2 linked regions of the Niveibacterium microcysteis genome follow. The protein of the gene in region 1 interacts with the protein of each later gene in a pairwise test. Links are inferred from orthologs where the notes say so. Each region holds a gene or a part of one and is shown on either strand. Other genes may lie near its edges.

Region 1 (15,220 bases):
CCGTTTGCAGACGCTTGAGCACCAGCTTGTCGGCCCGCTCCGTCAGCTCGCGCGGCGTGTGGCGATCAGACGTGAAGCTGAGCGACATGATCGGCCGATCTTCCTCGCCCCAGGTGCCGATCGTCGATTGCTTGACCTCATCCTTGAGCGAGGGGCGAACCTGGCTGAGCTTGTCCCGCACATCGGCGACCGCCTTGTCGGCGTTCACATCAAGCTCGAACTCGACAAACACCAGCGAGTAGTCCTGATAGGAGCGGGATGTCACGCGCTTGACGCCCGCCAGCGTGTTCATCGCTTCTTCGATCTTGCGCGAGACCTCCGTCTCGACCACCTCGGGCGTGGCACCGGGGTAGGGTGTGGTGATCGCGACGGACGGGAACGTGACGTCCGGCATTGCCTCGACCGTGAGGCGTTTGTAAGAAAAGAGGCCGAGCACTGCGAGGCAGAGCATCAGCATCGCCGCAAAGACGGGGTTCTTGACCGAGATCCGTGTCAGCCACATGGCGTGCGCTCCTGCTCGATCAGGCCGCGGGCTTGAGCCGGACAGCGACGTTTTCGGCGGCGCCTTTCAGCGGCATTGCGACGACCTGCTCGCCGCCGCTCAGGCCTTTGGTGATGCGCACCAGATCAACACGAAGCTGTTGGTATTCAACCGGCTGCCACTTGAGTTTGTTGTCGGCAACGATCCACACGCCGCGCCCGGTCTTGGACGCCTGAATGGCCGTGGCGGGCAACCGGATCTGCGGGTCCGCTTTACCTGTTTCGATCTCGCCGGTGACGTACAACCCCGCGCGCAGGCGCTCCCCCGGGTTGTCCACCGCGACATAGGCCAGCACGCTGCGCGTGCCCGGCTGAGTGGTCGGGTTGATCCGCGTCAGCTTGCCCTCGAATACCTCATCACCAAACCCCTCTGCGCGCAGGCGAACCTTTTGGCCCGGCATCAGGCTCGCAATGTGCTGACTCGGGATTGCAGCCTCGACTTCGAGTTTGCGCAGGTCGACCAACGAGAAGAGCTTTCGGTTTGGCTCCACCCATTGGCCCGGCTCAACTTGCCGGTAAGAAACCGTTCCGGCAAATGGGGCTACCACCTTGGCGTCTTTCAACGCGCGCTGAACGATCGCGAGCTGCGCCTTTTGCGCATCGAGCGCCGCTTGGCGTTCCGCATAGCCCCCGAGGGTGTTGTCGAACGCGTTTTTCGAAATGAAGTTCTGGTCGAGCAGGGCGCGGCCGGATACACGGTTGCGTTCGGCGACGCGCATCTGCTCCTCTGCGCTGGCTACTGCGGCCGCACGTTCCGCATGGCGGGCACGCAGGTCGGTCTCATCGAAACGCGCGAGCACCTGGCCGGCGACAACCTTGTCGCCCGGGCGCGCGCTGACCTCGGCCACGCGGCCGTCAAATGGGGCGTGCAGATGAATCTGGGTGAGCGGGTTCAGTGTGCCGGCGAGCAAGACGATTGGCTGTACCGCGACTTGCTGGGCGAGCAGAACGTCCGTCGGCGCAAGCTCCATCAGCGTTGGCTTGGCTTGGGCGTCGACGGGCTTGGCCTGGACATCTTTGCGCGCGCTGATCGCGTAAACCGCGCCGATCGTGGCCAAGGCGAGCGCAATGCCACCGAGCGCCCAACGGCGAGAAGGGCGCCGAATCATTTGAAACATGATTGTCTGACTCCAGGGCGGCCAGTTTGGCGCGAGCGGTTGGGGATGATTGATTCTAGGCGCCACCCCGAACTTCAGTTTGTCGGGTTTGTGTCACGCGCCGAAGGGGCGATACAAAGCGGCTGGAGGCGTGAACGACAAAGGGGCCCGCGAACGGGCCCCTTTGGCATTGTCTGGTGCTGCTGACCGGAATCGAACTGGTGACCTACTGATTACGAATCAGTTGCTCTACCGACTGAGCTACAGCAGCGAAGCCCTGCATTCTAATCGAGGTTTTTCAGAACCTGCAAGTCTGTGTCGAGTTCGATTTTCGAATCGGCGACATGTTTTGCCGGGAAAGCGTCACAGATCCGACATCAAAGTCGTGTTAGGGGTCCGATGTAACGCTTGGCGGGGCTGGGTGTTCGTTGTGGTGCGCCGCACCAATCTGGTGCGGAAATATCTCGTAAACACTCGCAATACCTTGTGTTTCGTCCGAATTTGCATGGCACAAGTCTTGCTGAGACTGCTTCGGCAGTGAGTTACATCGTCGCTGTCAGGGCCGCCGGAAGGGGCAAAAACACTCGTTTGTAGCTGTTGCAGTGGGGCTTGGTGGTTGATTGACACCCCAATTTCCGCGCCGCGACAATGCGACGCCCTCGAGAGAGGGTGGCATAACAATAGTTACAAAAAGTGCCTTGTGAGGGACAGGCGGTCCGTTCAGGTGTTGCGGGATAAGCTCGCTCACCACTGAGCTTCCTCGTTGGAGACCCCGACGAGATTGATTGAGAAAATACAAGGAGAGGCACCTATGGCACTTGCACTGAGACCCGGCTACCGGGCTCTGCTCCAGGCGTTCGGCACGACCGTCGCGTTCGGCATGCTTTTGCAGCCGGCGATTGCGGAAGAGCAAGTTCAGAAGATCCAGGTCACTGGCTCGGCGATCAAGCGGATTGCGTCGGAAGGCGCGCTGCCGGTTCAGTCGATCTCTGCTGCTGAGATCAAGAAGACTGGCGCCACGAACGTTGCGGAACTGATCCAGAACCTGCCGGCGATGCAGGGTTTCTCGAACGCGGCGTCTAACGTTGGCGCGGGCAGCGTCGGTTACTCGAGCGCGTCGGTGCACAACCTGGGCGACAGCCGCACGCTGGTGCTGCTCAACGGCAAGCGCCTCGCGACCTACGCTGGCCAGACCTTCATTGGCGGCAGCTCGGGCGTCAACCTGAATACGATCCCGATCGCAGCGGTTGAGCGCGTCGAAGTGCTGACCGACGGTGCATCCGCCATCTACGGTACGGATGCTGTCGCTGGGGTGGTGAACTTCATCCTGAAATCGAACTACCAAGGTCTTGACGCGTCGGTCTCGTACAACGCGCCGGAAGCTGGTGGCGCAGAAGAGAAGCGTATCAGCGTCAGTGGTGGCTTCGGCGACCTCGAGCAAGATCGCTTCAATGTGTTCTGACCTATGCGCACACCGAGAACGATCCGTTGGCCGCTGCCGACCGCAAGAAGTTCGCTGTTCCGCCGAGCCAGGGCTATTACAAATTCACCGGCACCGATGGCGGGATCTACCGCCTGCGCCCGAGTTCGTCGCGCGGCAACCCCGCAAACGCCACGATTACTTGGTATAACCCGAGTGCGGCGCCGGATGACCAATACATTACTCAGAGCTTCAATCCGGCCGTGAAGGCCGGGAGTCCATGTCCGGCGAAGCACGTCCTGAGTGGTTCGTCGTGCCGATATATTTACCCGTACGACCTCGAGATCTACCCGGAGCAGAAGCAGGACGCCTTTACCGGCTCGTTCCAGTTCAAGATCAATGAGAATCACACCCTGTTCGCAGACGCGCTTTATTCGAAGCACACGATGATTTCGAATATCGCACCTCCTCCGGGTGAGGTACCGCTGACGGTGGGCGATTCAATTTGGAATACCTACATTCAGCCTTATCTGCGGACGGTACCGGCCGGTTACGACATTGTTGACGCGGTGGCTCCGTGGCGGATTTCCGATGCCGGTCCTCGTCGTACGAAGGGCACGACAGAGGCCATCCACTTCTCTGGCGGTTCGAAGGGTGTTATCGCTGGATGGGACTATTCGGCTGCCTATACGCACTCGGAGAACAAGTGGCAAGAGGAGCTGCTGTCTGGCTACCTGTACAACGATGATCTGAATGCGCTGATCACGTCGGGTGTGCTGAACCCCTTTGGTCCTCCGGGGTCGAACAAGGCGGCTCTCCAATCGGCTCTGGCTCAAGGCGTTTGGAAGAAGGGCACTGCCGTTCTTGACGCGGTTGAGTTGCGTGGCTCCAAGGAAATCGCACAGTTGCCGGCGGGCGGCCTGATGCTCGGCGCCGGCCTTGATTGGAAGCGAGAAGCGGACAAGTACGAGCCGAGCGGTCTTGCTCAGGGCACCGATCGCGGAGGTCAATTCCCTGACTTCGCCACAGACGTGCCGTTCGATGTGTCGCGTGATTCCTATGGCCTGTTTGGTGAGCTGATTGCACCGGTTGTGAAGAACCTGGAGGTTAGCGGTGCGCTGCGCTACGACAACTACTCCGATGTTGGCGGTACGACCAACTACAAAGTAGGTGCTCGCTGGCAGGCGTTGAACAACCTATTGTTCCGTACAAGCTTCAATACGGGTTTCCGCGCGCCGCGTCCTGCTCAAACGCAGAACATCACCCAACTGTATGGCGTTACGGCGAATCCGTACGATTGCCCTTATAAGGACGCCCGCGCGGTGTATTGCAAGCCGCCCGGCACGCAATACCCGCTGTACACGGGTGGTTCCAGCGAGCTGAAGCCGGAAGAGTCGAAGCAGTTCTCGTTCGGCATTCGCTTTGAGCCGACGAGCTGGTCGAGTGTCGGTGCGGATTACTGGAACGTGTCGATCAAGAACACGTTTGGCACCATCTCAGAGGAAGAGGTTGCTGCCGATTACGAGGGGGCTTGGTCAAACGGGTCAATACGTTCGGATTTGTACGTCGATCCGCAGACCGGCAAGCCGATCCTCGCGTGGTATACGCCGTTGAAGAACCTTGGCGAGCGTAAGGCACAAGGGGTCGATTACGACATCACCCTTGGGTCGCGCTACTCGTTCGGCCGCATTCTCTCCAGCTTCAAGGGCACGTGGATGTTGACCGACAAGCAGCAGACTACGATCGGCGGCGAGTACTACCAGATGGTCGGGATCTACAGCAACGTCCTGCGGCAAGTGGCCTTGCGTCACCAGTTCCAGTGGGCGAACACGCTGTCGATGGCCGATTGGGATCACCGTCTGACCATGAATTACAAGCATGGTTACTACGAATCGCGTGATGGCGAATCGACGGGTGATGTCTTCGTTGACGGTGGCGGTCTCACCAAGGCAACTTACAAGGTCAAGGAGTACGTGACCTTCGACTGGCAGACGACTTACCGCACGCCGGTCAAGGGGCTGGACGTCACGGGCGGCATTCTGAACATCTTCGATGCCAACCCGCCGTTCTCCCTGAATGCTGGTCTGGGTCAAGCTGTGGGTTACAACCCGCAAGTTGCTGATCCGCGCGGCCGTACCTACTACCTGCAAGCCGGTTACAAGTTCAAGTAATCGCGCCAGAGGGTCAGAAGAGAGCCCGAAAGGGCTCTCTTCTTTTTGTCGAGACGGTTTGTCGGCTATCAGCCCCAAACGGCACCCGCCGTTTTTTCGTACGCGCCCGTCGCGCAGAAGTAAGTCTTCGGTCGGCGTGGGCGCAAAACTAGAGCCTCGCGTGACGTAATCATCGACCGACACGCTGATTCTGGTTCCGGGTGTCTCTGCTGTTTGGTGCTGCCCAGTCTTTCAACCCGTCATCAGATCCATGTTCAAGCGACACTTCGGTGGGTGCTGCGAACGATTGCCCCACAAGGGCGGTAGTGAGCCGGCATACGCCATTCAGGATCCAACACGATAAATGCAAGTCGCCAAGCTTGAATTCACTTTAGCCGTCACCTCTGCCGAGCGCGTGCGCGGCCGTGGCCGGCTGGCCGTCAGGGATTCAGCCGCTAGTCGATCTTTGCTTTCTTCCGAGGTTTGTTCATGAGTTACGCCCAACCCGCTGCTGCAGGCCGCAGGACGGTTGGTCTCGTCGTCGTGGTCTTGTTTCACGCGATTCTCTTTTACGCACTCGTATCAGGCCTTGCTCGCAAGGTCGTCGAGGTCGTGAAGGCGCCGCTCGAAACGAAGATCATCGAAGAGGTCAAGCCGCCCGAGGATAAGCCGCCGCCCCCTCCACCGCCCAAGCTCGCTCCGCCACCGCCGGCCTTTATCCCGCCGCCTGAGGTGCGCGTGACGACCGCTACGGCACCGTCCGACGCGACGATTTCGACTGTGACCCAGACGAAGCCGACCGAGCCGGTTCCGGTTGCTGCGCCGGCGCCGGTGGTCAAGCAGTCGAACGTTCGCCATACCGCTTCGTTTGTGAGTTGCGAGACGCCCGTGTATCCGCGTGGCGCCGCTGATGCCGGTGAGCACGGCACGACCCGTCTGGCCTTCCTGCTGGACGTCACCGGCAAGCCGCTGGAAGGTCGTGTCGAGAATTCGAGCGGCTATCGCCGGCTCGACCAAGCTGCGCTCAACGCTTTCAAGAAGTGTGTGTACAAACCGGCCATCGAAAACGGCCAAGCCGTACAGGCGTGGGTAGTCATCGATTTTGAATGGACCCTTGAGTAGCGCAGGCGCTCGGTCCCTCTTGAACAGATCATCAACGATTGGAACTAATACAAATGAGCATTCACAAGATCACTCGCCGCGCGTCCGCTGCCCTTGGTGCCGCGCTGTTTTCCCTGATGTTCTTCGCGACCGAAGCACTCGCCCAAGGCGAGAAGATCTCGGTTGAGAACCCCTATGGCCTTGGCGCTCTGTGGGCACAGGGTGACCTCGTCGCCCGCGGCACCCTGGTGATCCTCGTCATCATGTCGATGGGCACGTGGTACATCGCTGTCGTCAAGCTGATCGAACAAGGCAAGATCTTCAAGCAGGCCAAGGAAGCCCAGGAAAAGTTCTGGGGCGCTCCGTCGGTTGAGGCGGGCATCAAGGAGCTGAATGAAGACAGCGCCTTCCGTTACATCGCCGAAGAGGGCAACAAGGCTGCTCACCATCACGGCAATTCGCTGACCGCCTCGGTTGATCTGAACTCCTGGATCGCCATGTCGCTGCAGCGCGCGAACGACACGATTCACGGCCGTCTGCAAGGTGGTCTGGCCTTCCTCGCGACCGTGGGTTCGACTGCACCGTTCGTTGGTCTGTTCGGTACTGTGTGGGGCATCCTGCATGCGCTGACTGCGATCGGTGTTGCCGGTCAGGCTTCGATCGACAAGGTTGCCGGCCCGGTCGGTGAGGCGCTGATCATGACGGCGATCGGTCTGGCTGTGGCCGTTCCGGCGGTGCTTGGTTACAACTGGCTGGTTCGCCGCAACAAGGCAGCTTCCGACTACGTCCGTCAGTTCAGCGGCGAGCTGCACATGGTGCTGCTCGGCGGCAAGAAGGGCTAAGAAATGGGCATGTCCGTCCCTTCGTCGGGCGGCGACGAAGACGAGGTCGTATCGGCGATCAACACGACTCCGCTCGTGGACGTGATGCTGGTTTTGCTGATCATCTTCCTGATCACGATTCCGGTTGTCACGCAGTCGATCCAGCTCGAGCTGCCGCAAGAAAAGAACCTGCCGACGCAGACCAAGCCGGAAAACATCGTCATCTCGGTCAACAAGGATGGCGAGACGTTCTGGAACATGCAGTCGGTGCCTGACAACAACGCGCTGGTCGAGAAGCTCAAGACCGTGGCGGTGATGGACCCTCAGCCGGAAGTGCATATCCGCGGCGATGCTGGCGCGCGCTATGAGTTCGTCGGTAAGGTGGTCGTTGCCTGTCAGCGCGCGGGTATCGTCAAGGTTGGCTTCATCACCGAGCCGCCAGCTGGCGATGTCGTTCGCTGAACGGATAGGAGAACGACATGGGAATGAATGTTGGTACTGGCGGTGGTTCGGGTGATCCGGATGTGATCGTCGACGTCAACACCACGCCGCTGATCGACGTGATGTTGGTGTTGCTGATCATGTTGATCATCACGATCCCGATCCAGACGCATGCGACCAAGCTGAACATGCCGGTCAACGCACCGCCGCCCACCGCGGCGGAGCCGCCGGTGATCTACCGGATCGATGTCGATTTCGACGGCACCATCCTGCTCAATGGCGAAGTAGTCCCTGACCGCGCAGCCCTCGAGCAGAAGCTGGAGCAGATCGCAGCGATGCCGGTGCAGCCGGAAGTGCATCTTCGCCCCCACAAGCTCGTGAAATACGACAAGGTGGCGATGGTGATGGCATCGGCACAGCGTATCGGGGTCAAGAAGATCGGCCTCGTGGGTGCTGAGCAGTTCATGTAAGTACCGTGTGGCGCGGTGGGAGCAGTCCCATCGCGCCCTTACTTTTTGCGTAATACGGCAGGGACACGAATGATCAAGGGATATCTGGCTGCTGCAATGCTTGTCGGGCTTGTTGGTGCCGCGATGCCAACCGTCTCGATGGCGGAGGAGGGTGCTAAGGCGACCGCCGTGCGCTCGGAAGTCGGCAAGCCGATCCAGGCTGCACTTGACCTGATCAAGGCAAAGAAAACGAAAGAGGCGCTCGCCAAGGTGCGAGATGCCGAAGCGGTAAAGGACCGTACCCCGTACGAGATCTATCTCACCGAACGTGTCAAAGCACAGGCATACGCCAGCGCGGGTGACGCCATGGCGGCTGCGCGCGCCTTCGAGTCCGCTGCTGCACTTCCGGGGGCTCCGGCTGCCGAGCGCACGACGCTTCTGAGTGCCGCTGCAGGGCAGTACTACAGTGGGCGCGACTATGCGAAAGCCGCCGCGATCTCTGGCCGCTACCTGAAGGACGGCGGCACCGACGCGACGATGCGCACGATTTACGTGCAGTCGCTCTACCTCTCCGGTGACTTCGCTGGCACGGCCAAGGCGCTGAGCGCCGAGTTGCAGGGCCAGAAGAAGCCAAGCGAAGAGCAGCTGCAGATGCTCGCTCAAGCCTACCTGAAGCTGAACGACCAGACGTCGTACAGCAAGACGGTTGAGCGGCTGCTCTCCAACTACCCGAAGAAGGAGTATTGGCAGTCAGTCATCTACGCGGTCAAGCAGCAGCCCGGCATGAGCGATCGTCTCGCGCTGGATCTGTCGCGCTTGCTGCGCGCGACCGGCACGCTGCGTACCTCCGCTGAGTACGAGGATGCCGTTGCGCTGGCGCTTCAGCAGGGCTACCCGATCGAAGCCAAGAAGGCCTACGACGAGGGCATGGCAGCGAAGATCATGGGGCAGGGGAGCGATGCCGATCGTCATCGCCGCCTCGGCGACATGACCAACAAGCAACTGGCCGAGGACAAGCAGGCACTTGGCACCCAAGACGCGCAGGCCGTTGCCGCCAAGGATGGCAATGCTCAGGTGAACCTGGGCTACAACTATGTTCTTCATGGCCAGGCTGACAAGGGGCTGGAGATGATGGAGGCTGGCATCAAGAAGGGCGGCCTGAAGCGCCCGGAGGATGCCAAGCTGCGCCTCGGCTATGCCTACTACGTTGCCGGCAAACGCGCAAAGGCGATCCAGGTCATGAAGACGGTGACTGGCACCGATGGTGCTGCGACCCTGGCTGGGCTGTGGAGTATCTACCTCTCGCAATCGAACTAAGCGCTTTGCGTCTGTCGTGACGCAGCCGTTTCGGTTTGGCAACGAGGATTGCGGGCGACTGCAATCCTCGTTTGCTTTTGCGCGGCAGCCCGTGCCGCTCACGGTATAGTTCGCCCTATGGCACAAGACCCCCTCAAGATCGCAGTCGCGCAACTCAACTGTGTTGTCGGCGATATCGACGGAAACCTCGAAAAGATCCGCCAGGCCGCCCGCCGTGCGCGAAAGGCCGGTGCGCATGTACTTGTTACCCCGGAGCTGAGCCTGTGTGGCTACCCGCCGGAGGATCTGCTGCTTCGTCCCGACTTCTATCGCAGCTGCGACCGTGCAATGGCTTCGCTGGCCATGGAGAGCGATGATCTCGCGATCGTCGTCGGTCATCCCCTGCAGGAAGGAGATCGCCGCTTCAACGCCGCATCTGTGCTATCTGGAGGTCGCGTGCTCGCGACCTACCGCAAGCTGCGCCTTCCGAACTACGAAGTCTTCGATGAAGAGCGGTATTTCGATGCCGGCACCGACGCTTGTGTGTTTGAGCATCGGGGCGTGCGTATCGGCCTGAACATCTGCGCCGATGTATGGGAAGCCGGTGCTGCGGAAGCGTCGCGGGCTGCGGGCGCCGAGTTGCTGGTTGCGATCAACGCGTCGCCGTATCACATGGACAAGCTCCAGGTCCGCCATGAGGTGTTGCGTGATCGTGTGGGTGATACCGGTATCCCGGTCGTCTACTGCAACCTTGTGGGTGGCCAGGACGAGCTTGTGTTCGATGGCGCGTCGTTTGCGCTCGCACGCAACGGCGGCTTGCGCTATCAGGGGCCCTCGTTCGAAGAGAGCCTTGATTTCGTCTCGTATTGCGACAGTGACCTCGTCAGCGACCGCGTCACCGCGCCGCGCACGATCGAGGAGGACGTCTGGTCGGCACTGGTCATGGGCGTGCGGGACTACATTGGCAAGAACGGCTTTCCGGGCGTTCTGTTGGGGCTATCGGGCGGCATCGATTCAGCACTGACCTTGTGTGTTGCAGTCGACGCGCTGGGGGCAGACCGGGTGCGCGCGGTGATGATGCCGTCGCCCTATACCGCACAGATGAGCCTCGACGACTCCCGCCTGCTGGTGCAGCGTTTGGGTGTGCGTTACGACGAGATCGCGATTGCGCCCGCGATGGCGACCTTCGATCAGATCCTGTCGCCGATGTTTGCCGGGCTCAAGGCCGACACCACAGAAGAGAACCTTCAGGCGCGCATCCGCGGCATGTTGCTGATGGCGCTGTCGAACAAGACCGGCTCTCTGGTGCTGACGACCGGCAACAAATCCGAGATGGCGGTGGGTTACGCTACGCTGTACGGCGATATGGCCGGTGGTTTTGCGGTCATCAAGGATATCTTCAAGACCTTTGTTTATCGTCTGGCGCGCTGGCGTAACCGAGACGGTGAGCTGATCCCCGACAACATCATCACCCGCCCGCCGTCGGCCGAACTCAAGCCTGACCAGACCGACCAGGACACACTGCCCGAATACGAGGTGCTCGACGCGATCATCGAGGCCTACATGGAGCGCGACGAGAGCCCGCGTGAGATCATCGACGCTGGCTACGCTGAGACGGATGTTCGCCGTGTGGTGGGGATGCTCAAGCGGAATGAGTACAAACGGCGCCAGTCGCCAGTCGGGATACGCGTCACCCGGCGCGGTTTCGGCAAGGATTGGCGTTACCCAATCACGGCGCGGTACCAGGACGAGTTTTGAACACAATCTCGGAGGAGTAAGCAGATGAAAAAAATCGAAGCGATCATCAAACCGTTCAAGCTCGATGAAGTGCGGGAAGCGCTGTCCGAAGTTGGGATTACCGGCCTGACCGTGACTGAAGTGAAGGGTTTTGGCCGTCAGAAGGGCCATACTGAGCTGTATCGCGGCGCTGAGTACGTGGTCGACTTCCTGCCGAAGATCAAGATCGAGGTCGTGGTGGCCGACAGCACGGTCGACCAGGCGATCGAAGGCATCATCAAGGCCGCGCGCACCGGCAAGATCGGCGACGGCAAGATCTTCGTGACGCCGGTGGAACAGATTGTGCGGATTCGTACCGGCGAGACCGACGAAGCCGCTATCTAAGCTGCTCGCTGAGTCAGCGCCGGAAAGGCCGCCCTTGGGCGGCCTTTTTGTTGCTGCCCTTCTGCGTTGCTCTGGCTGTCAGGTTGGAGTGCGCGGGGCGCGCAACAGAACCAGCAGAGCCCCATCGCCGCCGTCATGCGGCTTTGCTTGGCAGAAGGCGAGTATCTCTTCGCGCTGTGCAAGCCAGTTGCGCGAGAGCTGCTTGAGCACGCCAATGCGCCCTGGCGAGCCCAGCCCCTTGCCGTGAATCACCCGCACGCATCGCTCGCCCCGCGTCAGTCGCAGGGCAAGAAACTGGGCTAGCGACAGCCTCGCCTCGTCGCGATCCATGCCGTGAAGATCCAGCTCGGCCTGTACCACCCAGCGGCCGCGGCGTAAGTCTGTAAGGACCCTGCGCGGGATGCCGGGGCGCAGGAAGGCTGCTTCGTCGCCAATATCCAGGCGATCCTCAAAGCTCATCGGCGCCACGATGCTATCGGTCAGCACCTGTTGTTCGTCCGCCTCGCGCTGCCGAGGTTGCGGTGCGGGCGCGGGTGGCGTCAGGTGAAGCCGGCCGGATTCGCGCAGCGGCGCTGCTGGGCCCACTGCGTGGCGGAACAGCGCGGCCGGGTCGTGCGGGTTTTCGGCGCGATCGAGCCACGCGCCCATCGTGTCGGCACTGGCTTCATGCGCTGGATGCGGGTTTGGCGCGCGCCGCCCCATCTTGTCCGGATCAACGCGGCCGTCCTTTCGCAGCGCGACGACGTCGTGCATCGCGTCATGGAACGAGGCGAACTCGTCACGCGGCGTGTTGGGCGTCGGTTCTGCCGACGTTTCGACTTCCGCCACCTTCGGGCGTGGCAAAGGGGCCGGCTTTGGGCGCGACAATTCGGCCATGTTTGCCGCGGGCAAGGGTTGGGTGCCCCGCATTGCCGCAGCGAAGTCGATCTCTTCCGTGTCGCGCGCGGCCTCGCGCAACGCGCGCGGGGATTCCGTCGGGCGCGGTGTCGCGGCTGGCAACTTGTTGCGCAGCGCCCGCAGCGCATCAAAGTGCTGCGGCGCGGGCGGTGCGTTGCGCTTGCTCATGGGCTATGCCTGTCGCGGCCGGGCTGAACGTGAGGTCGATCAGGCCTTGCCGAGGCTGTCGAGGTAGCGTTCGGCGTCCAATGCCGCCATGCAGCCGGTGCCGGCGCTGGTGACGGCCTGGCGATAGACATGATCCTGCACATCGCCGGCCGCAAATACGCCCTTCACGGACGTTTGCGTGGCGTTGCCGTTGCGGCCGCCTTCGGTGATCAGGTAGCCGGTGTCATCCATCTCCAGCTGGCCTTTGAAGATGTCGGTGTTGGGCTTGTGGCCGATCGCGATGAACACGCCCTTGAGAGCGATGTCCTTCGTTTCGCCCGTCTTCACGTTCTTCACGCGCATGCCAGTGACGCCGGTCTTGTCGCCGAGGACTTCATCCAGCGTCGCATCCGTCTCCAGCACGATCTTGCCTGCGGCCACCTTTTCGTACAGCTTGTCGATCATGATTGCCTCGGCGCGGAACTTGTCGCGCCGGTGAACCAAGGTCACCTTGCTGGCGATGTTGGCGAGGTAAAGCGCTTCCTCAACCGCGGTGTTGCCGCCACCAACGACGGCGACTTCCTGGTTGCGATAGAAGAAACCGTCGCAGGTCGCGCAGGCGGAAACGCCGCGGCCGGCGAAGGCCTCTTCAGACGGTAGGCCCAGATACTTGGCGGTCGCGCCGGTGGCGATGATCAGCGCATCGCAGGTGTAGGTGCCGGAATCGCCGATCAGCGTGAACGGCCGTGCGTCAAGCTTCGCCGTGTGGATGTGATCGAAGATCATTTCGGTGTTGAAACGCGCAGCGTGCTTCTCGAAGCGCGCCATCAGGTCGGGGCCCATCACGCCATCGGCATCCGCCGGCCAGTTGTCGACGTCCGTCGTGGTCATCAGCTGCCCGCCTTGGGCGAGGCCGGTGATCAGCACCGGCTTGAGGTTGGCGCGCGCGGCATAAACGGCGGCGGTATAGCCAGCCGGGCCCGAGCCCAGGATGATCAGGCTGGTGTGGCGAGTGGTCGTGCTCATTGCGTTATCTCCCTGTCCGATAGCGAAAAATTATAGCCGAGCGGGTGACTCTCGGCCCCGTGGTCCGGTTGGCATATTCCTTGTGCCATAATCCGCGGGCTAAACGCTGCTGCCGTGTGCCCCGCGCGGCAGAGACGCTACACGCGCAAGCTTCGCGATCCGGAGAACGTCATGAGCACAAGCACTCCCGTTTCTGTCACCGCCCTGAAGACGTTTCCGATCTTTCAGGGTTTGTCCGACGAAAAGCTGCAGCCGATTGCCCGCTGCGCGATCATGCGCCGCGCGCCGCGCGGCTCCAGCGTGGTGAGCGCGGGCGACCGAACCGATTACGTGTACTTTGTACTCACCGGCAGCCTGAAAGTTCTCGTCAGCGACGAGGATGGCCGCGAAGTGATCCTCACCATGATCGGCCAGGGCGAGTTGTTCGGCGAGATGGGCGTCGTGGACGAAGAGCCGCGTTCGGCGACTGTTGTTGCGGTCACGCCGGCCGATCTCGTCACGATTTCCAAGACCGACTTCCGCCGCATCCTGCAAGAGAACTTCGAAGTTGCGCTGCATCTGATGCGTAACCTGGCGCGCCGTCTGCGCGTGGCTGATCGCAAGATCGAGAGCCTTGCGCTGATGGACGTCTATGGCCGCGTTGCGCGTTTGCTGCTCGACATGGCGGCCGAGGATGGCAGCGGCCGCGTGGTGAAGCGCAAGATCTCGAAGCAGGACATCGCAAAGATGATCGGCGCCTCGCGCGAGATGGTCAGCCGCGTGATGAAGGACCTGCAGGTGCAAGGGCTGATCAAGGAAACCGACGACGGCATCGTGCTCTGCGACAGCATTGACGACCTGTAAGGTCTCCCGGCGCCGTGGCTGGCGCTGCGCACAATCCTAAAACTCCCGTAGCGGTTTCAGATGCTGTTTTCCGGTTCGATGCGCGCCCCGTCCCAACCCCTGCCTGAGCGTATGGCGGGCTTGGTGCGCGAGGCGCGCTGGCTCTTGTTCGGCGTGCTGGGCTTCTACCTGGCCCTGATCCTGTATGGCTATCAGAAGTCCGACCCGGGCTGGTCCCATGCCGTCAGGGTCGACAAGGTGCTGAATCCGGGCGGTCGATTCGGCGCGTGGTTCTCCGACCTCCTGCTCTCGGTGTTTGGCGTTTCAGCCTGGTGGTGGGTTGCGCTGCTCGTATGGGGCATCGTCGCGGGTTTGCGCCGTTGGCGGCAGGAGCTTGCGGGCAGCAAACGCTCGACCTTCCTTGTTGTTGCCGGATTTATCGTCGTACTGCTGGCAAGCGCAGCCATCGAGGCTGTCCGCTTCTACGCCCACACCTGGGCGCTGCCGGGCGAACCGGGTGGCGTGTTGGGCATCGAACTCGGCCGGATCGTCACGAACTACCTGGGTTTCACTGGCGGCACGCTGGTGCTTCTGGCGCTCTGGGCTGCAGGAACAAGCTTGTTCTTCGGGTTCTCATGGATGAATGCGCTTGAGCGCATTGGTTATTGGGTCGAGAACGGTGGCGCTGAATTGCGTGCGCGAATTCAGGCGTGGCAGGACCGCAAGGTTGGCCAGCAGGTCGCCGAAAAGCGCGAAGAGAAGGTCAAACGCGAGCGCAAGAAGCGTGAAGAGGCCCCGCCGCCTCAGATCCGTATCGAACCGGCCGTGGTTGAAGTGGTGCGCTCCGAGCGGGTGGAGAAGGAGCGCCAGCAGGTGCTCTTCGCCGACGCAG
Region 2 (15,459 bases), 2.6 Mb from region 1 along the record:
GGTGGCGTGTTCTCGAACGACTTCATCGATGCTTACATCGCGCTGAAGATGGAAGACGTGACGAAGATCCGCATGACCACGCACCCGGTCGAATTCGACATGTACTACAGCCTCTGATCGATTCGTCGATCCGAAGCACAGAGAGGACGGGCTTGCCCGTCCTTTTTTTTGTCCGGCGCCAGCGTGAAAGTGCATCGAATCGTGTCGGCGCTTGGCAGCCGGCGCGTCGGCGCCTACACTCGACGACCCGTCCACCCGCGTGACGTCTGCATGTCCACGATTCGCTGTCTGGCCGCTGTTGCGGCGCTTCTCTCTTCGCTGCCGGCCCATGCCGACATCTTCAAGTGTGTCGATCCGGTGTCGGGCAAGATCACCTACACGAACACCAAGATTGGCGAGAAGGGCTGCACGCTGTTGTCGCGCGATCAGAACGTGTCGTCCGTGCCCGGTCCGTCGGCCAAAAAGCCTGCCGCATCGGCATCGCCGGCGGAGTTCCCGAAGGTTGATGCGTCAACGCAGCGCAGTCGCGATGGCGACCGACGCAAGATCCTCGAAACGGAACTGGCTACGGAAGAGCGGGCGCTCGAGTCCGCGAAGAAGGAACTTGCCGAGCAGGAAGGCGCGCGCAGCGGCGCCGAGAAGAACTTCGCCAAGGTTCAGGAGCGTCTGAAGCCATTCCAGGATCAGGTCGAGTTGCATGAACGCAATATCGAAGCGATCCGGGCGGAAATCGCCAAGCTGCGTTGATGTAGTCGGTCGCGCGCTCATTGCTTGCGCCGCGTGGTGCTTGGGCGTGACGCGACAATGTTGTTTCGCAGGCGCGCTTCGCTGCAAGCCTTCGCTTCGGCAACGAAGAAATCCGGTTGGCGCGCTTCTTGCTCGCATTGCTCCGCATGACTCGCGCAACCCTGTCTTCTGACCCCACGCCGCCGGCGCATACCGACGCCCGGATCGCTGGGCTCGATCTGCTCGCATCGGCTGTTGTGCTGGTCGATGATGGGCGTGTCGTTCGTTACATCAACCCTGCGGCGGAAAACCTGTTTGAGGTCAGCGCACGCCAGTCGGTCGGCCGCCCGCTCACCGCGCTGCTGGGCGAGCCCCCGGGGCTCGACGCTGCACTCGACAACGCGCTGGCCAACAACTGGAGCTACACCGGGCAGAACCTCGTGCTGGCGCGCGCCGGGCGCGACACCCTGCATGTGGATTGCACCGCGACGCCGGTCGACGTTTTCGGCGCGCGTCTGCTGATGGAATTCCGCCCGATCGATGCGCAACTGAAAGTCGCGCGCGAAGAGCGTTTGATCGAGCAGCAACAGGCAAACCGCGAACTCATTCGCAACCTCGCGCACGAGATCAAGAATCCGCTTGGCGGCATTCGCGGCTCGGCGCAATTGCTGGCACGCGAACTCAACGACGCGCAGCTCAAGGAATACACGGAAGTCATCATCGCCGAGGCGGATCGCCTGCAGGATCTGATGCAGCGCTTGCTCAACGCACATCGTGCGATGCAGCCTGGCCCGGTGAACATTCACGACGTACTTGAGCGCGTGCTGCGCCTTGTGCGTGCGGAGTTTCCGGGCGTCGTCGTGCGGCGCGACTATGACACCAGCCTGCCGGAGCTGACCGGCGATCGCGAACAGTTGATTCAGGTGGTCCTGAACATTGCGCGCAATGCGGCGCAGGCGATGCAGGGTGAGGGCGAAGTGGTGCTGCGCACCCGTGCGCTGCGCCAGGTCACGCTCGCGAAGAAGCGCCACAAGCTCGCGCTGGAACTGCGGGTGATCGATAGCGGCCCCGGCATTCCCGAATCGATCCGCGACCGGATCTTCTACCCCCTGGTGTCAGGCCGCGACAGCGGCAGCGGCCTCGGCCTTTCGATCGCGCAGAGCTTCGTTGAGCAGCACCAGGGCATGATCGACGTCGAGAGCCAGCCTGGCCGGACCTGTTTCACCATCGTGCTGCCGATTCGCAGCGAAGAGTGAGTGCTAAGGCGTGCGGGTCCGAGGCGGGTCCGCAGTCCTTACCCCTTACAGAAGTGCACACCATGAATCCGATCTGGATTGTTGACGACGACCGCTCCATCCGCTGGGTCCTCGAAAAGGCACTCACCCGCGAGAACATTCCCCATCGCAGCTTTGGCTCGGCCAGCGAAGCGCTCACCGAGCTTGACGCCGGCGCCGCGCCGCCGCAGGTGATGATGAGCGACATCCGCATGCCGGGGGAGTCGGGCCTCGTGTTGCTGGAGAAGGTCAAGGCGCGTTATCCGAGCCTGCCGGTGATCATCATGACCGCCTACTCGGACCTCGATAGCGCAGTGTCCGCCTTCCAGGGCGGCGCCTTCGAATACCTGCCGAAGCCCTTCGACGTCGATCAGGCTGTCGAGCTGGTGCGCCGTGCGATCGAAGAGAGCCGTCACCGCGGTCCGGCCGCCGAGGAAAGTACGACCGTGCCGGAAATCCTTGGCCAGGCGCCCGCGATGCAAGAGGTCTTCCGTGCCATCGGCCGCCTCTCGCAGTCGCATGCCACGGTGATGATCAACGGTGAGTCGGGGTCCGGTAAGGAGCTCGTTGCCCGCGCATTGCATCGTCATAGCCCGCGCAAGGATCAACCCTTCATCGCCATCAACACGGCAGCGATCCCGAAGGATCTGCTCGAATCCGAACTGTTCGGCCACGAGCGGGGTGCCTTTACCGGCGCCACTGCGCAACGTCGTGGTCGCTTCGAGCAAGCCGAAGGCGGCACGCTGTTCCTCGACGAAATTGGCGACATGCCGCCGGAGTTGCAGACACGGCTGCTGCGTGTGCTCTCTGACAACCATTTCTATCGGGTCGGCGGTCACCAGCCGATTCGCGCCAACGTCCGCGTGATTGCGGCGACTCACCAGAACCTTGAGCAGCGGGTTCGCGACGGCTTGTTCCGCGAGGACTTGTTCCACCGCCTCAACGTGATCCGCCTGCGCCTGCCGCCGCTGCGCGAACGCAAGGAAGACGTGCCCCTGCTGGCGCGCCACTTCCTGTCGCGCTCGGCGCATGAACTGGGGGTTGAGACCAAGCGGCTTTCGGAGCAGGCGCTCAAGTATCTGCAGACGCTGGAATTCGCCGGCAACGTGCGCCAGCTGGAGAACCTGTGCCACTGGCTCACGGTGATGGCCCCGGGCCAGACGGTGGACGTGGGCGACCTGCCGAGCGAGGTGCGCGAGCAACCCGCGCGTGTGGCCTCGGAGTCCTGGCTCGACGCTTTGTCGGTGGAGGCTGACCGCTTGCTTGCGACCAAGCCAGGCGAGGTGTTCGACATGCTTACGCGCGAGTTCGAACGCAACCTGATCCGCCGCGCGCTCAACGCCACCGGCGGGCGCCGCGTCGAGGCTGCCCAGTTGTTGGGCATCGGTCGCAACACGATCACACGCAAGATCCAGGAACTCGGCATGGACGCCGAGTAACAACACCGGCACCTCGCGCCGCGCAAGCCGTGGCGCGAAGTGCTGCAGTGTTGACGCAACACCGCCCCGCGCGGGCTGCTCTGGAACGGTGCAGCCGTTACACTGCGCGTTTTCCAAGCTGGATCACGCGCAGTGTCAGATCGCACCGATCAGGAGCTGGCCCGCCTCAAGGCGCAGCTCGGCCCCGTCGCCGCCCGTTTCGACGCCGATCTGCTCGAAACCTGCCCCTCCACAAGCAGCCTGCTTCTCGACCGCGCGGCAGCCGGTGCGCCCTCGGGCGCCGTGCTGTGGGCGCTCGAGCAGACCGCTGGTCGCGGTCGTCGTGGCCGCGCATGGGTAGCGCGACCCGAGGCCAGCCTCACTTTCTCCCTGCTGTGGCGATTTCAGCCTGGCACGCGCCTCTCCGGGCTCAGCCTTGCCGCCGGCCTGGCCGTTGCACAGGCCCTCGAAGGCCTTGGCGCGCGTGGTATTGCACTGAAGTGGCCGAACGATATCTGGCTCGACGGACGCAAGTTGGGGGGCATCCTGATTGAGCTGCACCAAAGCGGTGCGCGTACGGCGGCGGTGATCGGAATCGGCCTCAATCTGGCGCCACCGGCGCCCGGCGATGTGCTGGATCAGCCGGTCGCCGGGCTTTCCGAGTCGAGCGCCGTGTCGACCGATCCGGTGGTTGCGCTGGCTGCCGTGCTGGCGTCGCTGGCCACCACGCTCGACCTGTTCGAGCGCCAGGGGTTCGCGGTCCTGCGCGATGCCTGGCAGGCGCGCCATGCGTTGCAGGATCAGCCGGTGCGCTTGGTCGACGACAGCGGCGAGGCGGAAGGCCTGTGCCGCGGCGTTGATGCAGAGGGCGCCTTGATGCTGGAGCGCGATGGCCTGCTGGTGCGCGTGCTGGGCGGCGATGTGTCGCTGCGGAGGCGCGGCTGATGTACCTGCTGATCGATGCTGGCAATACCCGCGTCAAATGGGGTTTTCACGATGGCAGCCGTTGGCTGTGCCGTGAGGATGTTGCCCATGACGCACTGGCGACCTGCGATTTCATGCGTTTCGGTGTGCCCGAGCGGGTGCTGATCGCGCATGTGGCCTCCGATGCGATCCGTTCGCTGATCCTGGAACAGCTGGGCGATACCGCTGGGCGCGCCGAATGGCTGGCTGCGAGTCTGTCGCGCTGCGGTGTGACCAACCGTTATGCGGAGCCGACGCGGCTCGGGCCGGATCGCTGGGCAGCCGCAATCGGTGCCTGGCATCGGGTGCGCGGCGCGTGCGTGGTGGTGAGCGCCGGTACCGCGACGACGGTGGATGCGATCGACGCTGGCGGCAACTTCCTCGGTGGGCTGATCCTGCCGGGACATGGCTTGATGCTGCGCGCGCTGGCCGGTGGCACGGCGGCGCTGCCGCTCGCCGAGGGCGATTGCGTGGCGTTTCCGAAGAACACCCACGACGCGATCGAAACCGGTATCCGCTATGCGCAGTCGGGCGCGGTGGAGCGTTTTCGCCAGGAGATGCCGGCCCACACGCCGGTGGTGTTGTCCGGCGGATCTGCTGCAGCGCTGGCGCCGCTGATCGCGCCGCCGCGTATCGACTTCCCGAATCTGGTGCTCGAAGGCTTGCTCTGCGTGGCGCGCGACACGGCCTGAACGGCCGGGATCTGGTTCGCAAGCCCGCGGCGCAGTAGCATCCCCGCTCTACCCTCAGGAGATCCCTGCCATGGCTCTGATGGATTTCATCAAGAAACAGTTCATCGACGTCATCCACTGGACGGAAGACGACGACAGCGTACTGGTGTCGCGCTATCCGATGCAGGACATGGAGATCCAGTACGGCGCCCAGCTCACGGTGCGCGAGTCGCAAGCCGCGTTGTTCGTGAACGAAGGCCGCGTCGCGGATCTCTTCGCGCCGGGCCTCTACACGCTCAAGACGCAGACGCTGCCGATCCTGACGAACCTGCAGAACTGGGACAAGCTGTTCCAGTCGCCGTTCAAGAGCGACGTCTACTTCTTCAGTACGCGGCTCAAGCTCGATCGCAAGTGGGGCACGCCGCAGCCGGTGACCATCCGCGACAAGGACTTCGGCATCGTTCGCCTGCGTGCCTTTGGCCTTTATGGCTATCGCATCGTCGATCCGAAGCTGTTCCACACCGAAGTCAGCGGCACCCGCGAGCACTACACGGTGGACGACCTCGACGGCCAACTGCGCGGCACGATGGTGTCGTGCATGAGCGAGCTCTTCGGCGAGTCCGGCGTGGCCTTCCTCGACATGGCGGCCAACCTGTCGGAGTTCGGCGCGCAACTCAAGGCGCGCATGGAGCCGGCCTTCGCGAAGTTCGGCCTGGCGCTCGACAACTTCGTGGTCGAGAGCGTGTCGCTGCCGGAAGAGCTGCAGAAGGTGCTCGACCAGCGCATCGGCATGAACATGGTGGGTGACCTCAACAAGTTCACCCAGTACCAGACCGCCAACGCGATCCCGATTGCCGCGGGCAATGAAGGCGGTATCGCTGGCGCGGGTGCGGGCCTTGGTGCCGGCATTGCGATGGGGCAGGCAATGGCGGGCGCCTTCACGCAAGCTACGCAGGGTGCGGCGCCGGCCGCTGCACCCGCGGCGGCACCGGCTCAGTCGGCGGAGGATGTCGTGGCCTTGCTGGAAAAGCTCCATGGCCTGATGGAGAAGGGCATCCTTACCGCCGAAGAGTTTGCGGCGAAGAAGGCCGAACTGCTCGGCAAGCTCTCCTGAGCGCCGTGTGACGTGGATGCTTGCCGTGCATGCACGCGCTGCCGGCAAGCTCGCTGACCTGCACGCATGCCCGTCAACGTAATTTGCCCCTCCTGCGGCGCCGCTGTGCGCTTCCAGTCCGCCGCCTCGGCGCTGGCGGTGTGCGCGTACTGCCGTGCGACGCTCGCACGCGATGGCGACACGCTGAAGAATCTTGGCCGCATGGCCGAGCTGTTGCCGGACGACAGCCCGGTCCAGATCGGCACGCAGGGGCGTTGGGGCGGTACCGGCTTCGGCGTGGTGGGCCGGCTGCAGTTGCGCTACGACGCCGGCTTCTGGAACGAATGGCACATCCTGTTCGACGACGGCAGGTTCGGCTGGATGTCGGAATCAGGCGGGCAGTGGACGGTCACACTGCCGCATCCTTCGCGACCGGAATTCCCGCCGTTTGAGGCGATCCGCCCTGGCGCGCGGGTGCAGATCGCCGGCAAGGTGTTCGAGGTCAGCAACAAGGAGGAGGCTGTCTGCCTTTCCGGCGAGGGCGAGCTGCCCTTCGTTGTCGGGGCCGGCTACATCGCGCCGGTGATCGATCTGCGCGGGCCGGATGATGCGTTTGCGACGATCGACTATTCGTCCGACCCGGCCACCGTGTATGTCGGCGCCTCGGTGGACCGCGCTGCGCTCAAGCTCGCGAATACGCGCGACCGCGCCAGCGAGGCGCTGGTGGCGACGCCGGCACGGAAGGCTGAAGCGATTGCCTGCCCGTCCTGCGGTGCGCCGTGGTCGCTGCATGATCAGAGCGTGCTGGCGGTGGCGTGCACCAGTTGCGGTGCCTTGTCGGATGTGGATGGCAAGGTCGCCAAGGTGCGCGACGCTGCGCGTTCCAGCTCGCGCGTGGTGCCGCCGCTCGCGCTGGGCAGCAAGGGCAAGCTCGACGGCGTCGAGTGGGAAGCCATCGGCTTCATGCGCAAAGGCGTGCCGCATGAGGTCGGCACCTGGGACGAGTACCTGCTGTACGACGGCAAGGGTGGATTCGCCTGGCTTGTCTCTGAGCGTGGTCACTGGAACTTCGTGCGCCAGATCGACAAGCTGCCGGTGCAAAACGTGGGCGGCGATCGACCGGAATACACGCTTGGTGGCTCGCGCTACCGCCACTTTGCCGATTACCGCGCCGAGGTGATTTCGGTGTTGGGCGAGTTCACCTGGCGGGTGCGACTGGGTGACAAGGTGCAGGTGCGCGACTTCATTGCACCGCCCAACGTACTGTCCTGCGAGCAGACCGACAACGAATGGACCTGGTCCGCGGGCCGCTACCTGTCGCCAGACGAAGTCACCGCGGCGTTTGCGCTCAAGCGCCCCTTGATGCGCGCCTCGGGTGTGAATGCCTGTCAGCCCAACCCGCATGCTGTGACGCGCTGGCCGGTGCTGGGCTTGTTCCTGGTGTTCGCGCTGGTGGCGTGGATTGTGCACGGCGTGTTCACGGGCGGGTCGTCGGCGGTGTTTCATCAGACGAGACTCGAACTGCAGCCGGGCCAGGAAACCTCGCTGACCTCAGAGCCCTTCCGGATTCCGTCGGACCAGCGGCGTGTCGAGGTGGATCACTTCGCGCCGGTGTCGAACACCTGGGCGGGGGTAGAGGTCGAGTTGGTGAATCGTGGCTCGGGCGAGCACTTCGCTGCGGCCAACGAGATCTCGTACTACTCTGGCTACGATTCGGACGGCTCGTGGTCAGAGGGCGGGCAGAGCGGTAGCGCGGTGTTCTATCAAGTGCCGGCGGGTGAGTACCACCTCGTGGTGCGCGGCGAGTTGCCGGCCGATGCGTCGCAGTTGTTGACCGATCAGGTCACGCTGCGGGTGGCGCCGCCGCCGTTCTCCAACCTCGCCAGTTGCTGGTTGCTGCTGCTGTGTTTTCCCTTGTTTGCCTTCGTGCGTAGCTACAGCTTCGAGGTGGCGCGCTGGAGCGAGAGTGACCATCCGATGACCAGCAGTTCGGAGGACGACGACTGATGATCAAGCTCTTCTCGGTCACCGCACTGCTCGCGATTTCGCTGCTCGGCTGGATGGATTCGCGCGGCTATGGCCTGTTCGACGAGCGCGGTACCTCTTCGAGCGCCCGCTCCAGCGGCGGGCGCCTCTATCACAAGTAAGCAGGAGCCCCAATCATGGAACTGTTCTTCAACGCGCGGCCGCTGCTCGGCTCCATCGTCTATTCGATCCTCGGCGTGGTGGTGTTCTGGGTGTCCTTCATCATCGTCGACAAGATCACGCCCTACGACCTGTGGCGCGAGATCGTGAAGGAGCGCAACCTGCCGCTTGCGATCATCGTCGCCGCGATGTGCCTTGGCATTGCGATCATCGTGGCCGCGGCGATTCACGGTTAGTCGCGAGCACCGCCTCGCTTCCGCCGCCTCGCGCGGCGGAAGTGCCACACCACGTCATAGACCCCCTTGGCGGGCGCCAGCTTGATTGGCTGCGTCGCGCATTCAGATGAGCTCACTTCGCACACAGCGTCACGCGCTGCTCGTTTCCGTCTTCATTGTCGCGTCCTGCGGATTGGCCTACGAGTTGGTCGCCGGGGCGCTGTCCTCCTACCTGCTGGGCGATTCGGTGACGCAGTTCTCCACCGTGATCGGCACCTATCTGTTCGCGATGGGCGTGGGTTCCTGGCTGTCGAAGTACGTCGAGCGCAATCTGGTGCTGCGCTTCATCCAGCTCGAACTGCTGGTGGGGCTCGTCGGTGGTTTCACGCCCGCAGCCTTGTTCGGCATCTTCGCGCTGGAGGCAGCACCCTTTCGCGTGATGCTCTACTGCGCGGTGCTGGCGGTCGGCGTTCTGGTGGGGCTGGAGATTCCGCTGGTGATGCGCATCCTGCGGCGCGAGCTGTCCTTACGCGATCTGGTGTCTCAGGTGCTGACGGTGGACTACCTGGGCGCGCTCGCGGTGTCGATCGCGTTTCCGCTGTTGCTCGCACCGCACCTCGGGCTGGTACGCACTGGACTCCTGTTCGGTCTACTCAACGCGGCGGTCGCGCTGTGGGCCGTAGCGGTCTTCCGCGCGCAGTTGCCGCAGGCTCGGCTGGTCGTGGTGCAGTGCGCGGTGACGCTGGCGGTGATCGCGGCTGGCTTCGGCTTCGCCGGGCGCTTTACCGGCTGGGCCGAACAGCAGATGTACCAGGATCCGATCCTCTACACCCGCACCACGCCGTACCAGCGCATCGTGCTGACGCGCTGGAAGGACGATCTGCGCCTGTTTCTGAACAACAACCTGCAGTTCTCGTCGGCGGACGAGTACCGCTACCACGAGGCACTGGTGCATCCGGGCCTCGCGAGCTTGCCGTGGGCGCGCCGCGTGCTGGTGCTGGGCGGCGGCGACGGCCTTGCCGTGCGTGAGATCCTCAAGTACCCGCAGATCGAACATGTCACGCTGGTGGATCTCGACCCGGGCATGACTTCGCTGTTCCGCGATGCCCCGGCGCTTCGGGCGCTCAACGGTAACGCCTTCCATTCGCCCAAGGTGCAGGTCATCAACACCGACGCCGGGCGCTGGCTGGAGGATTCACGCGAGCGTTTCGATTTCGTCGTGGTGGATTTTCCCGACCCGTCCAACTTCGCCGTCGGCAAGCTCTACACCACAGCGTTCTACCGGCTGCTCGCGCGCCACGTGGTGCCCGAGGGGCGCGCGGTGATCCAGGCGACCAGCCCGTTCTACGCACGCAAGGCCTACTGGACGGTGGTCGCGACGCTGGAGGAGGCGGGCTTTCAGACCGCGCCCTACCATGCACTGGTGCCTTCCTTCGGTGAGTGGGGCTACATCCTCGCCGGCCGTGTGCCTTACGAGCCGCCCGCCACGCTGCCGGTGCCAACGCGTTTTCTCGACGGGGGCACGCTGGCCGCGATGTTCAACTTCTCGCGCGATATGGATCGCGTTGCGGCGGAACCGAATCACCTGAACAGCCAGAACCTCGTGCGGACGTTCGAAGACGAGTGGCGGCACGCGATCCGCTGACGAAGGTCTGAATAAGTGGCTGCGACGGCGCATCGCGGCGTTGTGGCGTGCTCGCTCCCGCGCCTATCCATTTGATATGTCTTGGTCGCTGCGCCTTGCGCTGCATCCGTCTCGCTAACCTCTTCCGACCTTCCCCAAGCGCAGGCCGGTGTCAGTGCCGGCGTTCGCCCGAGTCGCTGCCCCGTATCCACGGATCGTTCGGCAGGAAGGGGTTGCGCGGCGGTAGCGCCGCGGTGCAGCGGTCATGCAGTTTCAGCAGCGCGCGCAGTGCCGGCTCCGGGAAACCCTGGCGGCCGCAGCGGGTATCGGTGATCAGGCTGTCGAGGTAGTCCAGCGCGGTGAACGGTTCGCGCCAGATCAGCGCGAGCTGGTTCGCGACATGTGGAAACGTGTCGGCGAGCAGATTGGCGTTCGGGTCACGCGACTCGGCGAGCCAGCGTTCGGCGAGCGCACTCAAGTGGATCCGCGGGTCGCTGCTGTGGTCGTAGCCCGCCTTGCGAACGCCGGGCACGGCGTGCCGCAGATCGGCGTCGAGCGACGCACGGGCGTCGTCGTGCGTCACGTTTTCAAACGGCATGATGTGCATCGCCCCCTCCACCTTGTGTGACTGGTGGACAAAGTATGGACAACGCAGGCCTACCTTGCCGGGCGATTGATGCGTCGTCGCTTCGTCGGCGCGCTGCGTTCGCGTGGCGCTGCCGCCCGCCGCGATGGGCTGGTGCGATGGTTTTGAGGGTGTATATTCATACACCTTTTGCCTTCGGGTCATCCCATGTCAGCCCTTGCCCAAGCCCCTGCCACGTTTGCCGCGCGCCTCAACCCCGAGCAGAAGGCGGCCGTCGAGTACGCCGACGCCGCGCCGCTGCTGGTAATCGCCGGCGCCGGCTCGGGCAAGACCAACACGCTGGCCCACCGCGTGGCGCACCTGGTGCTGGGTGGGGCAGACCCGGCCAGCATCCTGCTGCTCACCTTCTCGCGGCGGGCGGCAGTGGAGATGACGCGCCGCGTCGAGCGCATTCTCGGTAGCGCCAGCGATGACCCGGCGCTGGCGCGCGCGGCCTTGAGCTGGGCAGGCACGTTTCACGGCATTGGCGCGCGCCTGTTGCGCGAATACGCGGAAAGGATCGGCCTCGGGCCCGCCTTCACGATTCATGATCGCGAAGACTCCGGCGATCTGATGAATCTGGTGCGGCACGAGCAGGGCCTGTCGGCGAAGGAAAAGCGCTTCCCGACCAAGCAGACCTGCCTCGCGATCTACTCCCGCGTGGTGAATACCGGGGCTCCGCTGGCCGATGTGCTGCGCGATGCCTTCCCCTGGTGTGCGATGTGGGAAGACGATCTGAAGAAGCTGTTTGGCGCTTACGTCGCTGCCAAGCAGCGGCAGGACGTGCTCGACTACGACGATCTGCTGCTCTACTGGGCGCACATGGCGGCGGAGCCAACGCTCGCTGCCGAGCTTGGCCAGCGCTTCGCGCATGTGCTGGTGGATGAGTATCAGGACACCAACCGGCTGCAGGCCTCGATCCTGCGCGCGCTCAAACCGGATGGTCGTGGCCTTACGGTGGTCGGGGACGATGCGCAGTCCATCTACGCCTTCCGTGGCGCAACGGTGCGCAACATCCTCGACTTCCCCGGCGAGTTTGCGCAGCCAGCGACGGTGGTGACGCTGGAGCGTAACTACCGCTCGACACAGCCGATCCTTGCTGCGTCGAACGCGGTGATCGGGCTCGCCGCCGAGCGCTTCACGAAGAACCTGTGGAGCGAGCGCAGCGCAAGCCAGCGTCCGCAGCTGGTCACCGTGCGCGACGAGGCGGACCAGGCGCGCTACGTGGCCGCCCAGGTGCTGGCGCGTCGCGAAGAAGGCGTGGCGTTGAAGAAGCAGGCGGTGCTGTTCCGCGCCGCGCATCACAGTGCGCCGCTCGAGATCGAACTCACGCGCCGCAACATCCCGTTCGTGAAGTTCGGCGGCCTCAAGTTCCTCGAAGCGGCGCATGTGAAGGACATGCTGGCGGTGCTGCGCTGGGCCGAGAACCCGCGCGACCGCGTCGCGGGCTTTCGCGCCGTACAACTGATGCCGGGCATCGGCCCGAAGAGCGCGGCACGCATCGTCGATCTGGTTGAGGCGGCGAACGACCCGGTGGCGGCGCTGGCGGATTTCGCGCCACCCTCGTCGGCGGGCGAGGCCTGGGCGGCACTCCCCGCGCTGCTGGGCGACCTGCGCTTGCGCGCCGCCTGGCCGGCCGATCTCGAACGTGTGCGCCGCTGGTATGCGCCGCACCTGGAGCGCAAGTACGAGGACGCTGCGATCCGCGAGGCCGATCTGCTGCAGATGGAGCGCATCGCCGCGAGCTACCCGAATCGCGAACGCTTCCTGACCGAACTGACGCTCGATCCGCCGGACGCGACCAGCGACGAATCCGGCGTACCGCTGCTTGACGAGGATTACCTGATCCTGTCGACGATCCATTCGGCGAAGGGGCAGGAGTGGGAGTCGGTCTACCTGCTCAACACAGTGGACGGCTGCATTCCGTCAGACCTAGCGACCGGCAGCAGCGCAGAGATCGAAGAGGAACGCCGCCTGCTCTACGTGGCGATGACGCGCGCGAAGGACGCGCTGCATCTGCTCACGCCACAGCGCTTCTACGTGACGCAGCAGAGCGGCGGCGGCGACCGTCATGTGTATGCCCAGCGCACCCGCTTCATCCCGACTTCGGTGCTGGAGCACTTCGAGCAGGCCGTGTGGCCAGTGGCCGGAAGCAATGCGGCGGGGGCTGTTACGCCGCCGCCGCAAGCGGTGGTCGATATCGCCGCGAAGCTGCGCGGCATGTGGGGTTAGGGTTTAGCGGCTGATCCGCAGCGAGGGTTCGGCGTCGCCAGCCGAGACGCTGCTGGCCACCAGCGGGTCGCCACCCAACTGTGGCAAGCCCAGCGCATGGGCAACGAACACGGCTTCGAGCGCCACGATGACGAGTGGCAGTGCGAGGCCGGAGACATTCGTGAGCTGTGCGCGCAGCGCGAGCCGCATCCGCTCGCCGCGGCCGAGGCGGTGTTCGCCCGGCATGTCCAGCAGCGCGAGGCGCTGATCGTTGCGCGACGGGGTTTCCAGGTTGCGCAGAGTGTCGGCATGGCGCAGCCGGAATTCATCGAGGATATGCGACGAAATCGCGCCGGGGCCGACGTCTTCGCACACCTTCTCGAATTCGCGCGCCAGCTCGCGCAGGCGATCGCCACACTCGAGCAGCACGCGGGCGCGCAGCGCATGGTTGGCCGAAGCGACCAGCACCACGCAAACCAGCACCGAAACGCCGAGGAAGATCTGCAACAGATTCAGCACGTTGGGCGCCAGTGCAAGCCGCACGCCGGCGTTCTGCAGCAGCGGGATCAGGATCAGGCCGAGCGACAGCGCGATCAGCGTTGCCAGCCACGCGCGCCCCTGGCGCTGCAGGCGCAGCCCGGCGTGCGAGCGGCTGCGGGCGGAAGTGCGGATGGCGAGCAACTGGCGCTGCGCAGAATTCGCGCTCAGTTCGTCGGCGCCGGAAACCCAGTCTGAAAAACTCGTTTGCATGCTTGCGTCAAAGCCTCTGCCAGTAAGCACGGCGCGCGGGCGCTGTGCGGGTTCTAGGGAGCGACGGGCATTGCCGGTCGTGGGCCGGTGGGCCGCACGGCAATGCTGCGCGCATTGAACCCCAAATCGTGGGCGGCCGATAGGGCCGCGCGTCACGAAAGACTCAGCGCAGTGCCTCCGGGGGGGCGGCGCTGGTCTCCGGCGTCACGCGCGGGAATTCGAGCGTGAAGGTGGTGCCGCTGCCGGGCGTGCTGGCGACGTCGATGGTGCCCGCCAGCACCTCCTGCACGATATTGCGCACGATGTAGAGACCCAGGCCGCTGCCGCCCGTGCCGAGGCGGGTGGTGAAGAAGGGCTCGAAGATGCGGTCCATCACGGCGGCGCTCATGCCCACGCCGTTGTCGCTCACGCTCAGCTGCAGGCCGTCGTCAGCAAGCGGCGACACGATCAGATGAATTTCGCCGCGTTCGCGGCCTTCGAAGGCGTGGGTCAGCGCGTTGAGCACCAGGTTGTCGACCACCTGTGCGATCGCGCCCGGGAAACTGTCCATCACGAGGCCTTCGGGCACACGCGCATCGAGCGTTACGCCGCGGCGCGCGAGCGTCGGGCTGAGCAGGCCGACGATGTCGCCGAGCTTGTTGTTCAGATCGAATACCAGGCGACGGTCGCTCGATTGATCGACAGCCACCTCCTTGAACTTGCGGATCGTGCCGGCCGCGCGATCGAGGCCGCGCCGCAGCAGATGCACCGCCTCGCGCACGTAGGCCGTGAAGTCGCTCAGGTCGACGCGGCGGATCTTCCCCTCGGCCACTGCTGCGTCGAATCGCTCGATTTCCTCGTTCAATGCACTCGCGGCCGTCACGCAGTTGCCGATCGGCGTATTGAGTTCATGCGCCACACCGGCGACCAGGCTGCCGAGCGAGGCTAGGCGCTCGGCCCGCAGCAGGTCTTTCTGTGCGTGGCGCAGGCGTTCCTCCGCCTGCCGTTGGCGCGTAATGTTCCGGCCCACGCCGCGATAGCCAAGGAAGCGCCCGCGGGCGTCGTACTGCGGCGCGCCGGACAGTACCAGGTAGCGCAGCTGCAAATCGTCCGCGGTGAGCCGCAGTACTTCCTCGGAGAACACCTCGCGGCGCTGCATGGCCGCTTCGATCGCGTGGGCGTGCGTGGCTTCGTCGGCATGCAGGGGGAGCGCGGACACCACGCGGCCGAGCCAGCGCGTCGTATCGATGCCGGACGCTGCGAGATCCTTGCCAACGATTTCGCTGAAACGCAGTTCTGCATCCATCTGCCAGTAGCAGTCGGACGACAACTCGGTCAGCTCGCGGAAGCGTGCTTCCTTGTCCCGCAGCGCACGGATCAGCGGTTGAACGATGCGGCGGAGCGCCCAGCCCGCGACGAGGACAATGCCCAGCACGACGGGCAGGATCCGGTGCCACTGGTGGCGCACCGGTTCATAGAACTCGTCGGCATCCATCGTGATCAGCATCGCGAGGCCGTTGCCGGCGATGCCCATACCCATGCCCACCGGCCCGATCGGGCCATACACCAGCGTGACCGGCCGACCTTGCTCGTCCTGGCTGAAAAGCGGATCCCATGTGGGGCTGGTGTGGCCTGCCAGCGCATCCTCTACCGATGCCGTCATCTTCGCGCCGGGTGGCGGCGTGCGCAGGGATTCGCCGCTGCCCGAGAGGAAGCAGCGGATGCGCTGCGCGTTCTCGCCGCACAGGGCCATCACGCCGGTGCG

Evidence for each region.
Region 2: the proteins of JY500_RS06280 (region 1) and glnL interact in binary tests that used the Escherichia coli proteins (3 or more experiments, as listed by UniProt). The link is inferred for Niveibacterium microcysteis from one-to-one orthologs.

Annotation. Positions count from the first base shown.
Region 1 is NZ_CP071060.1:1,342,542-1,357,761, forward strand. What follows is about bases 10,069-12,766. They hold JY500_RS06280 (P-II family nitrogen regulator), read left to right. Parts: upstream 10,069-11,097; coding sequence 11,098-11,436; downstream 11,437-12,766. Other genes in these bases: JY500_RS06275 (NAD+ synthase), read left to right, coding at 10,069-11,073; JY500_RS06285 (Smr/MutS family protein), read right to left, coding at 11,515-12,501; trxB (thioredoxin-disulfide reductase), read right to left, coding at 12,541-12,766. Also shown: JY500_RS06225 (efflux RND transporter permease subunit), read right to left, coding at 1-502; JY500_RS06230 (efflux RND transporter periplasmic adaptor subunit), read right to left, coding at 522-1,658; JY500_RS06240 (TonB-dependent receptor plug domain-containing protein), read left to right, coding at 2,449-3,099; JY500_RS06245 (TonB-dependent receptor domain-containing protein), read left to right, coding at 3,126-5,228; JY500_RS06250 (energy transducer TonB), read left to right, coding at 5,697-6,329; JY500_RS06255 (MotA/TolQ/ExbB proton channel family protein), read left to right, coding at 6,383-7,150; JY500_RS06260 (ExbD/TolR family protein), read left to right, coding at 7,160-7,591; JY500_RS06265 (ExbD/TolR family protein), read left to right, coding at 7,609-8,040; JY500_RS06270 (hypothetical protein), read left to right, coding at 8,110-9,336; more of JY500_RS06275, read left to right, coding at 9,454-10,068; more of trxB, read right to left, coding at 12,767-13,506; JY500_RS06295 (Crp/Fnr family transcriptional regulator), read left to right, coding at 13,678-14,349; JY500_RS06300 (DNA translocase FtsK), read left to right, coding at 14,410-15,220. UniProt on the Escherichia coli protein: P-II indirectly controls the transcription of the glutamine synthetase gene (glnA). P-II prevents NR-II-catalyzed conversion of NR-I to NR-I-phosphate, the transcriptional activator of GlnA. When P-II is uridylylated to P-II-UMP, these events are reversed.
Region 2 is NZ_CP071060.1:3,900,438-3,915,896, reverse strand. What follows is about bases 1-2,937. They hold glnL (nitrogen regulation protein NR(II)), read left to right. Parts: upstream 1-893; coding sequence 894-1,982; downstream 1,983-2,937. Other genes in these bases: ntrC (nitrogen regulation protein NR(I)), read left to right, coding at 2,045-2,937; JY500_RS17765 (DUF4124 domain-containing protein), read left to right, coding at 271-747; glnA (type I glutamate--ammonia ligase), read left to right, coding at 1-117. In the rest of the region: more of ntrC, read left to right, coding at 2,938-3,439; JY500_RS17750 (biotin--[acetyl-CoA-carboxylase] ligase), read left to right, coding at 3,572-4,363; JY500_RS17745 (type III pantothenate kinase), read left to right, coding at 4,363-5,073; JY500_RS17740 (SPFH domain-containing protein), read left to right, coding at 5,144-6,166; JY500_RS17735 (DUF4178 domain-containing protein), read left to right, coding at 6,233-8,152; JY500_RS17730 (hypothetical protein), read left to right, coding at 8,152-8,292; JY500_RS17725 (DUF350 domain-containing protein), read left to right, coding at 8,308-8,526; JY500_RS17720 (polyamine aminopropyltransferase), read left to right, coding at 8,633-10,150; JY500_RS17715 (hypothetical protein), read right to left, coding at 10,302-10,736; JY500_RS17710 (ATP-dependent helicase), read left to right, coding at 10,923-12,986; JY500_RS17705 (SLATT domain-containing protein), read right to left, coding at 12,990-13,715; JY500_RS17700 (sensor histidine kinase), read right to left, coding at 13,879-15,459.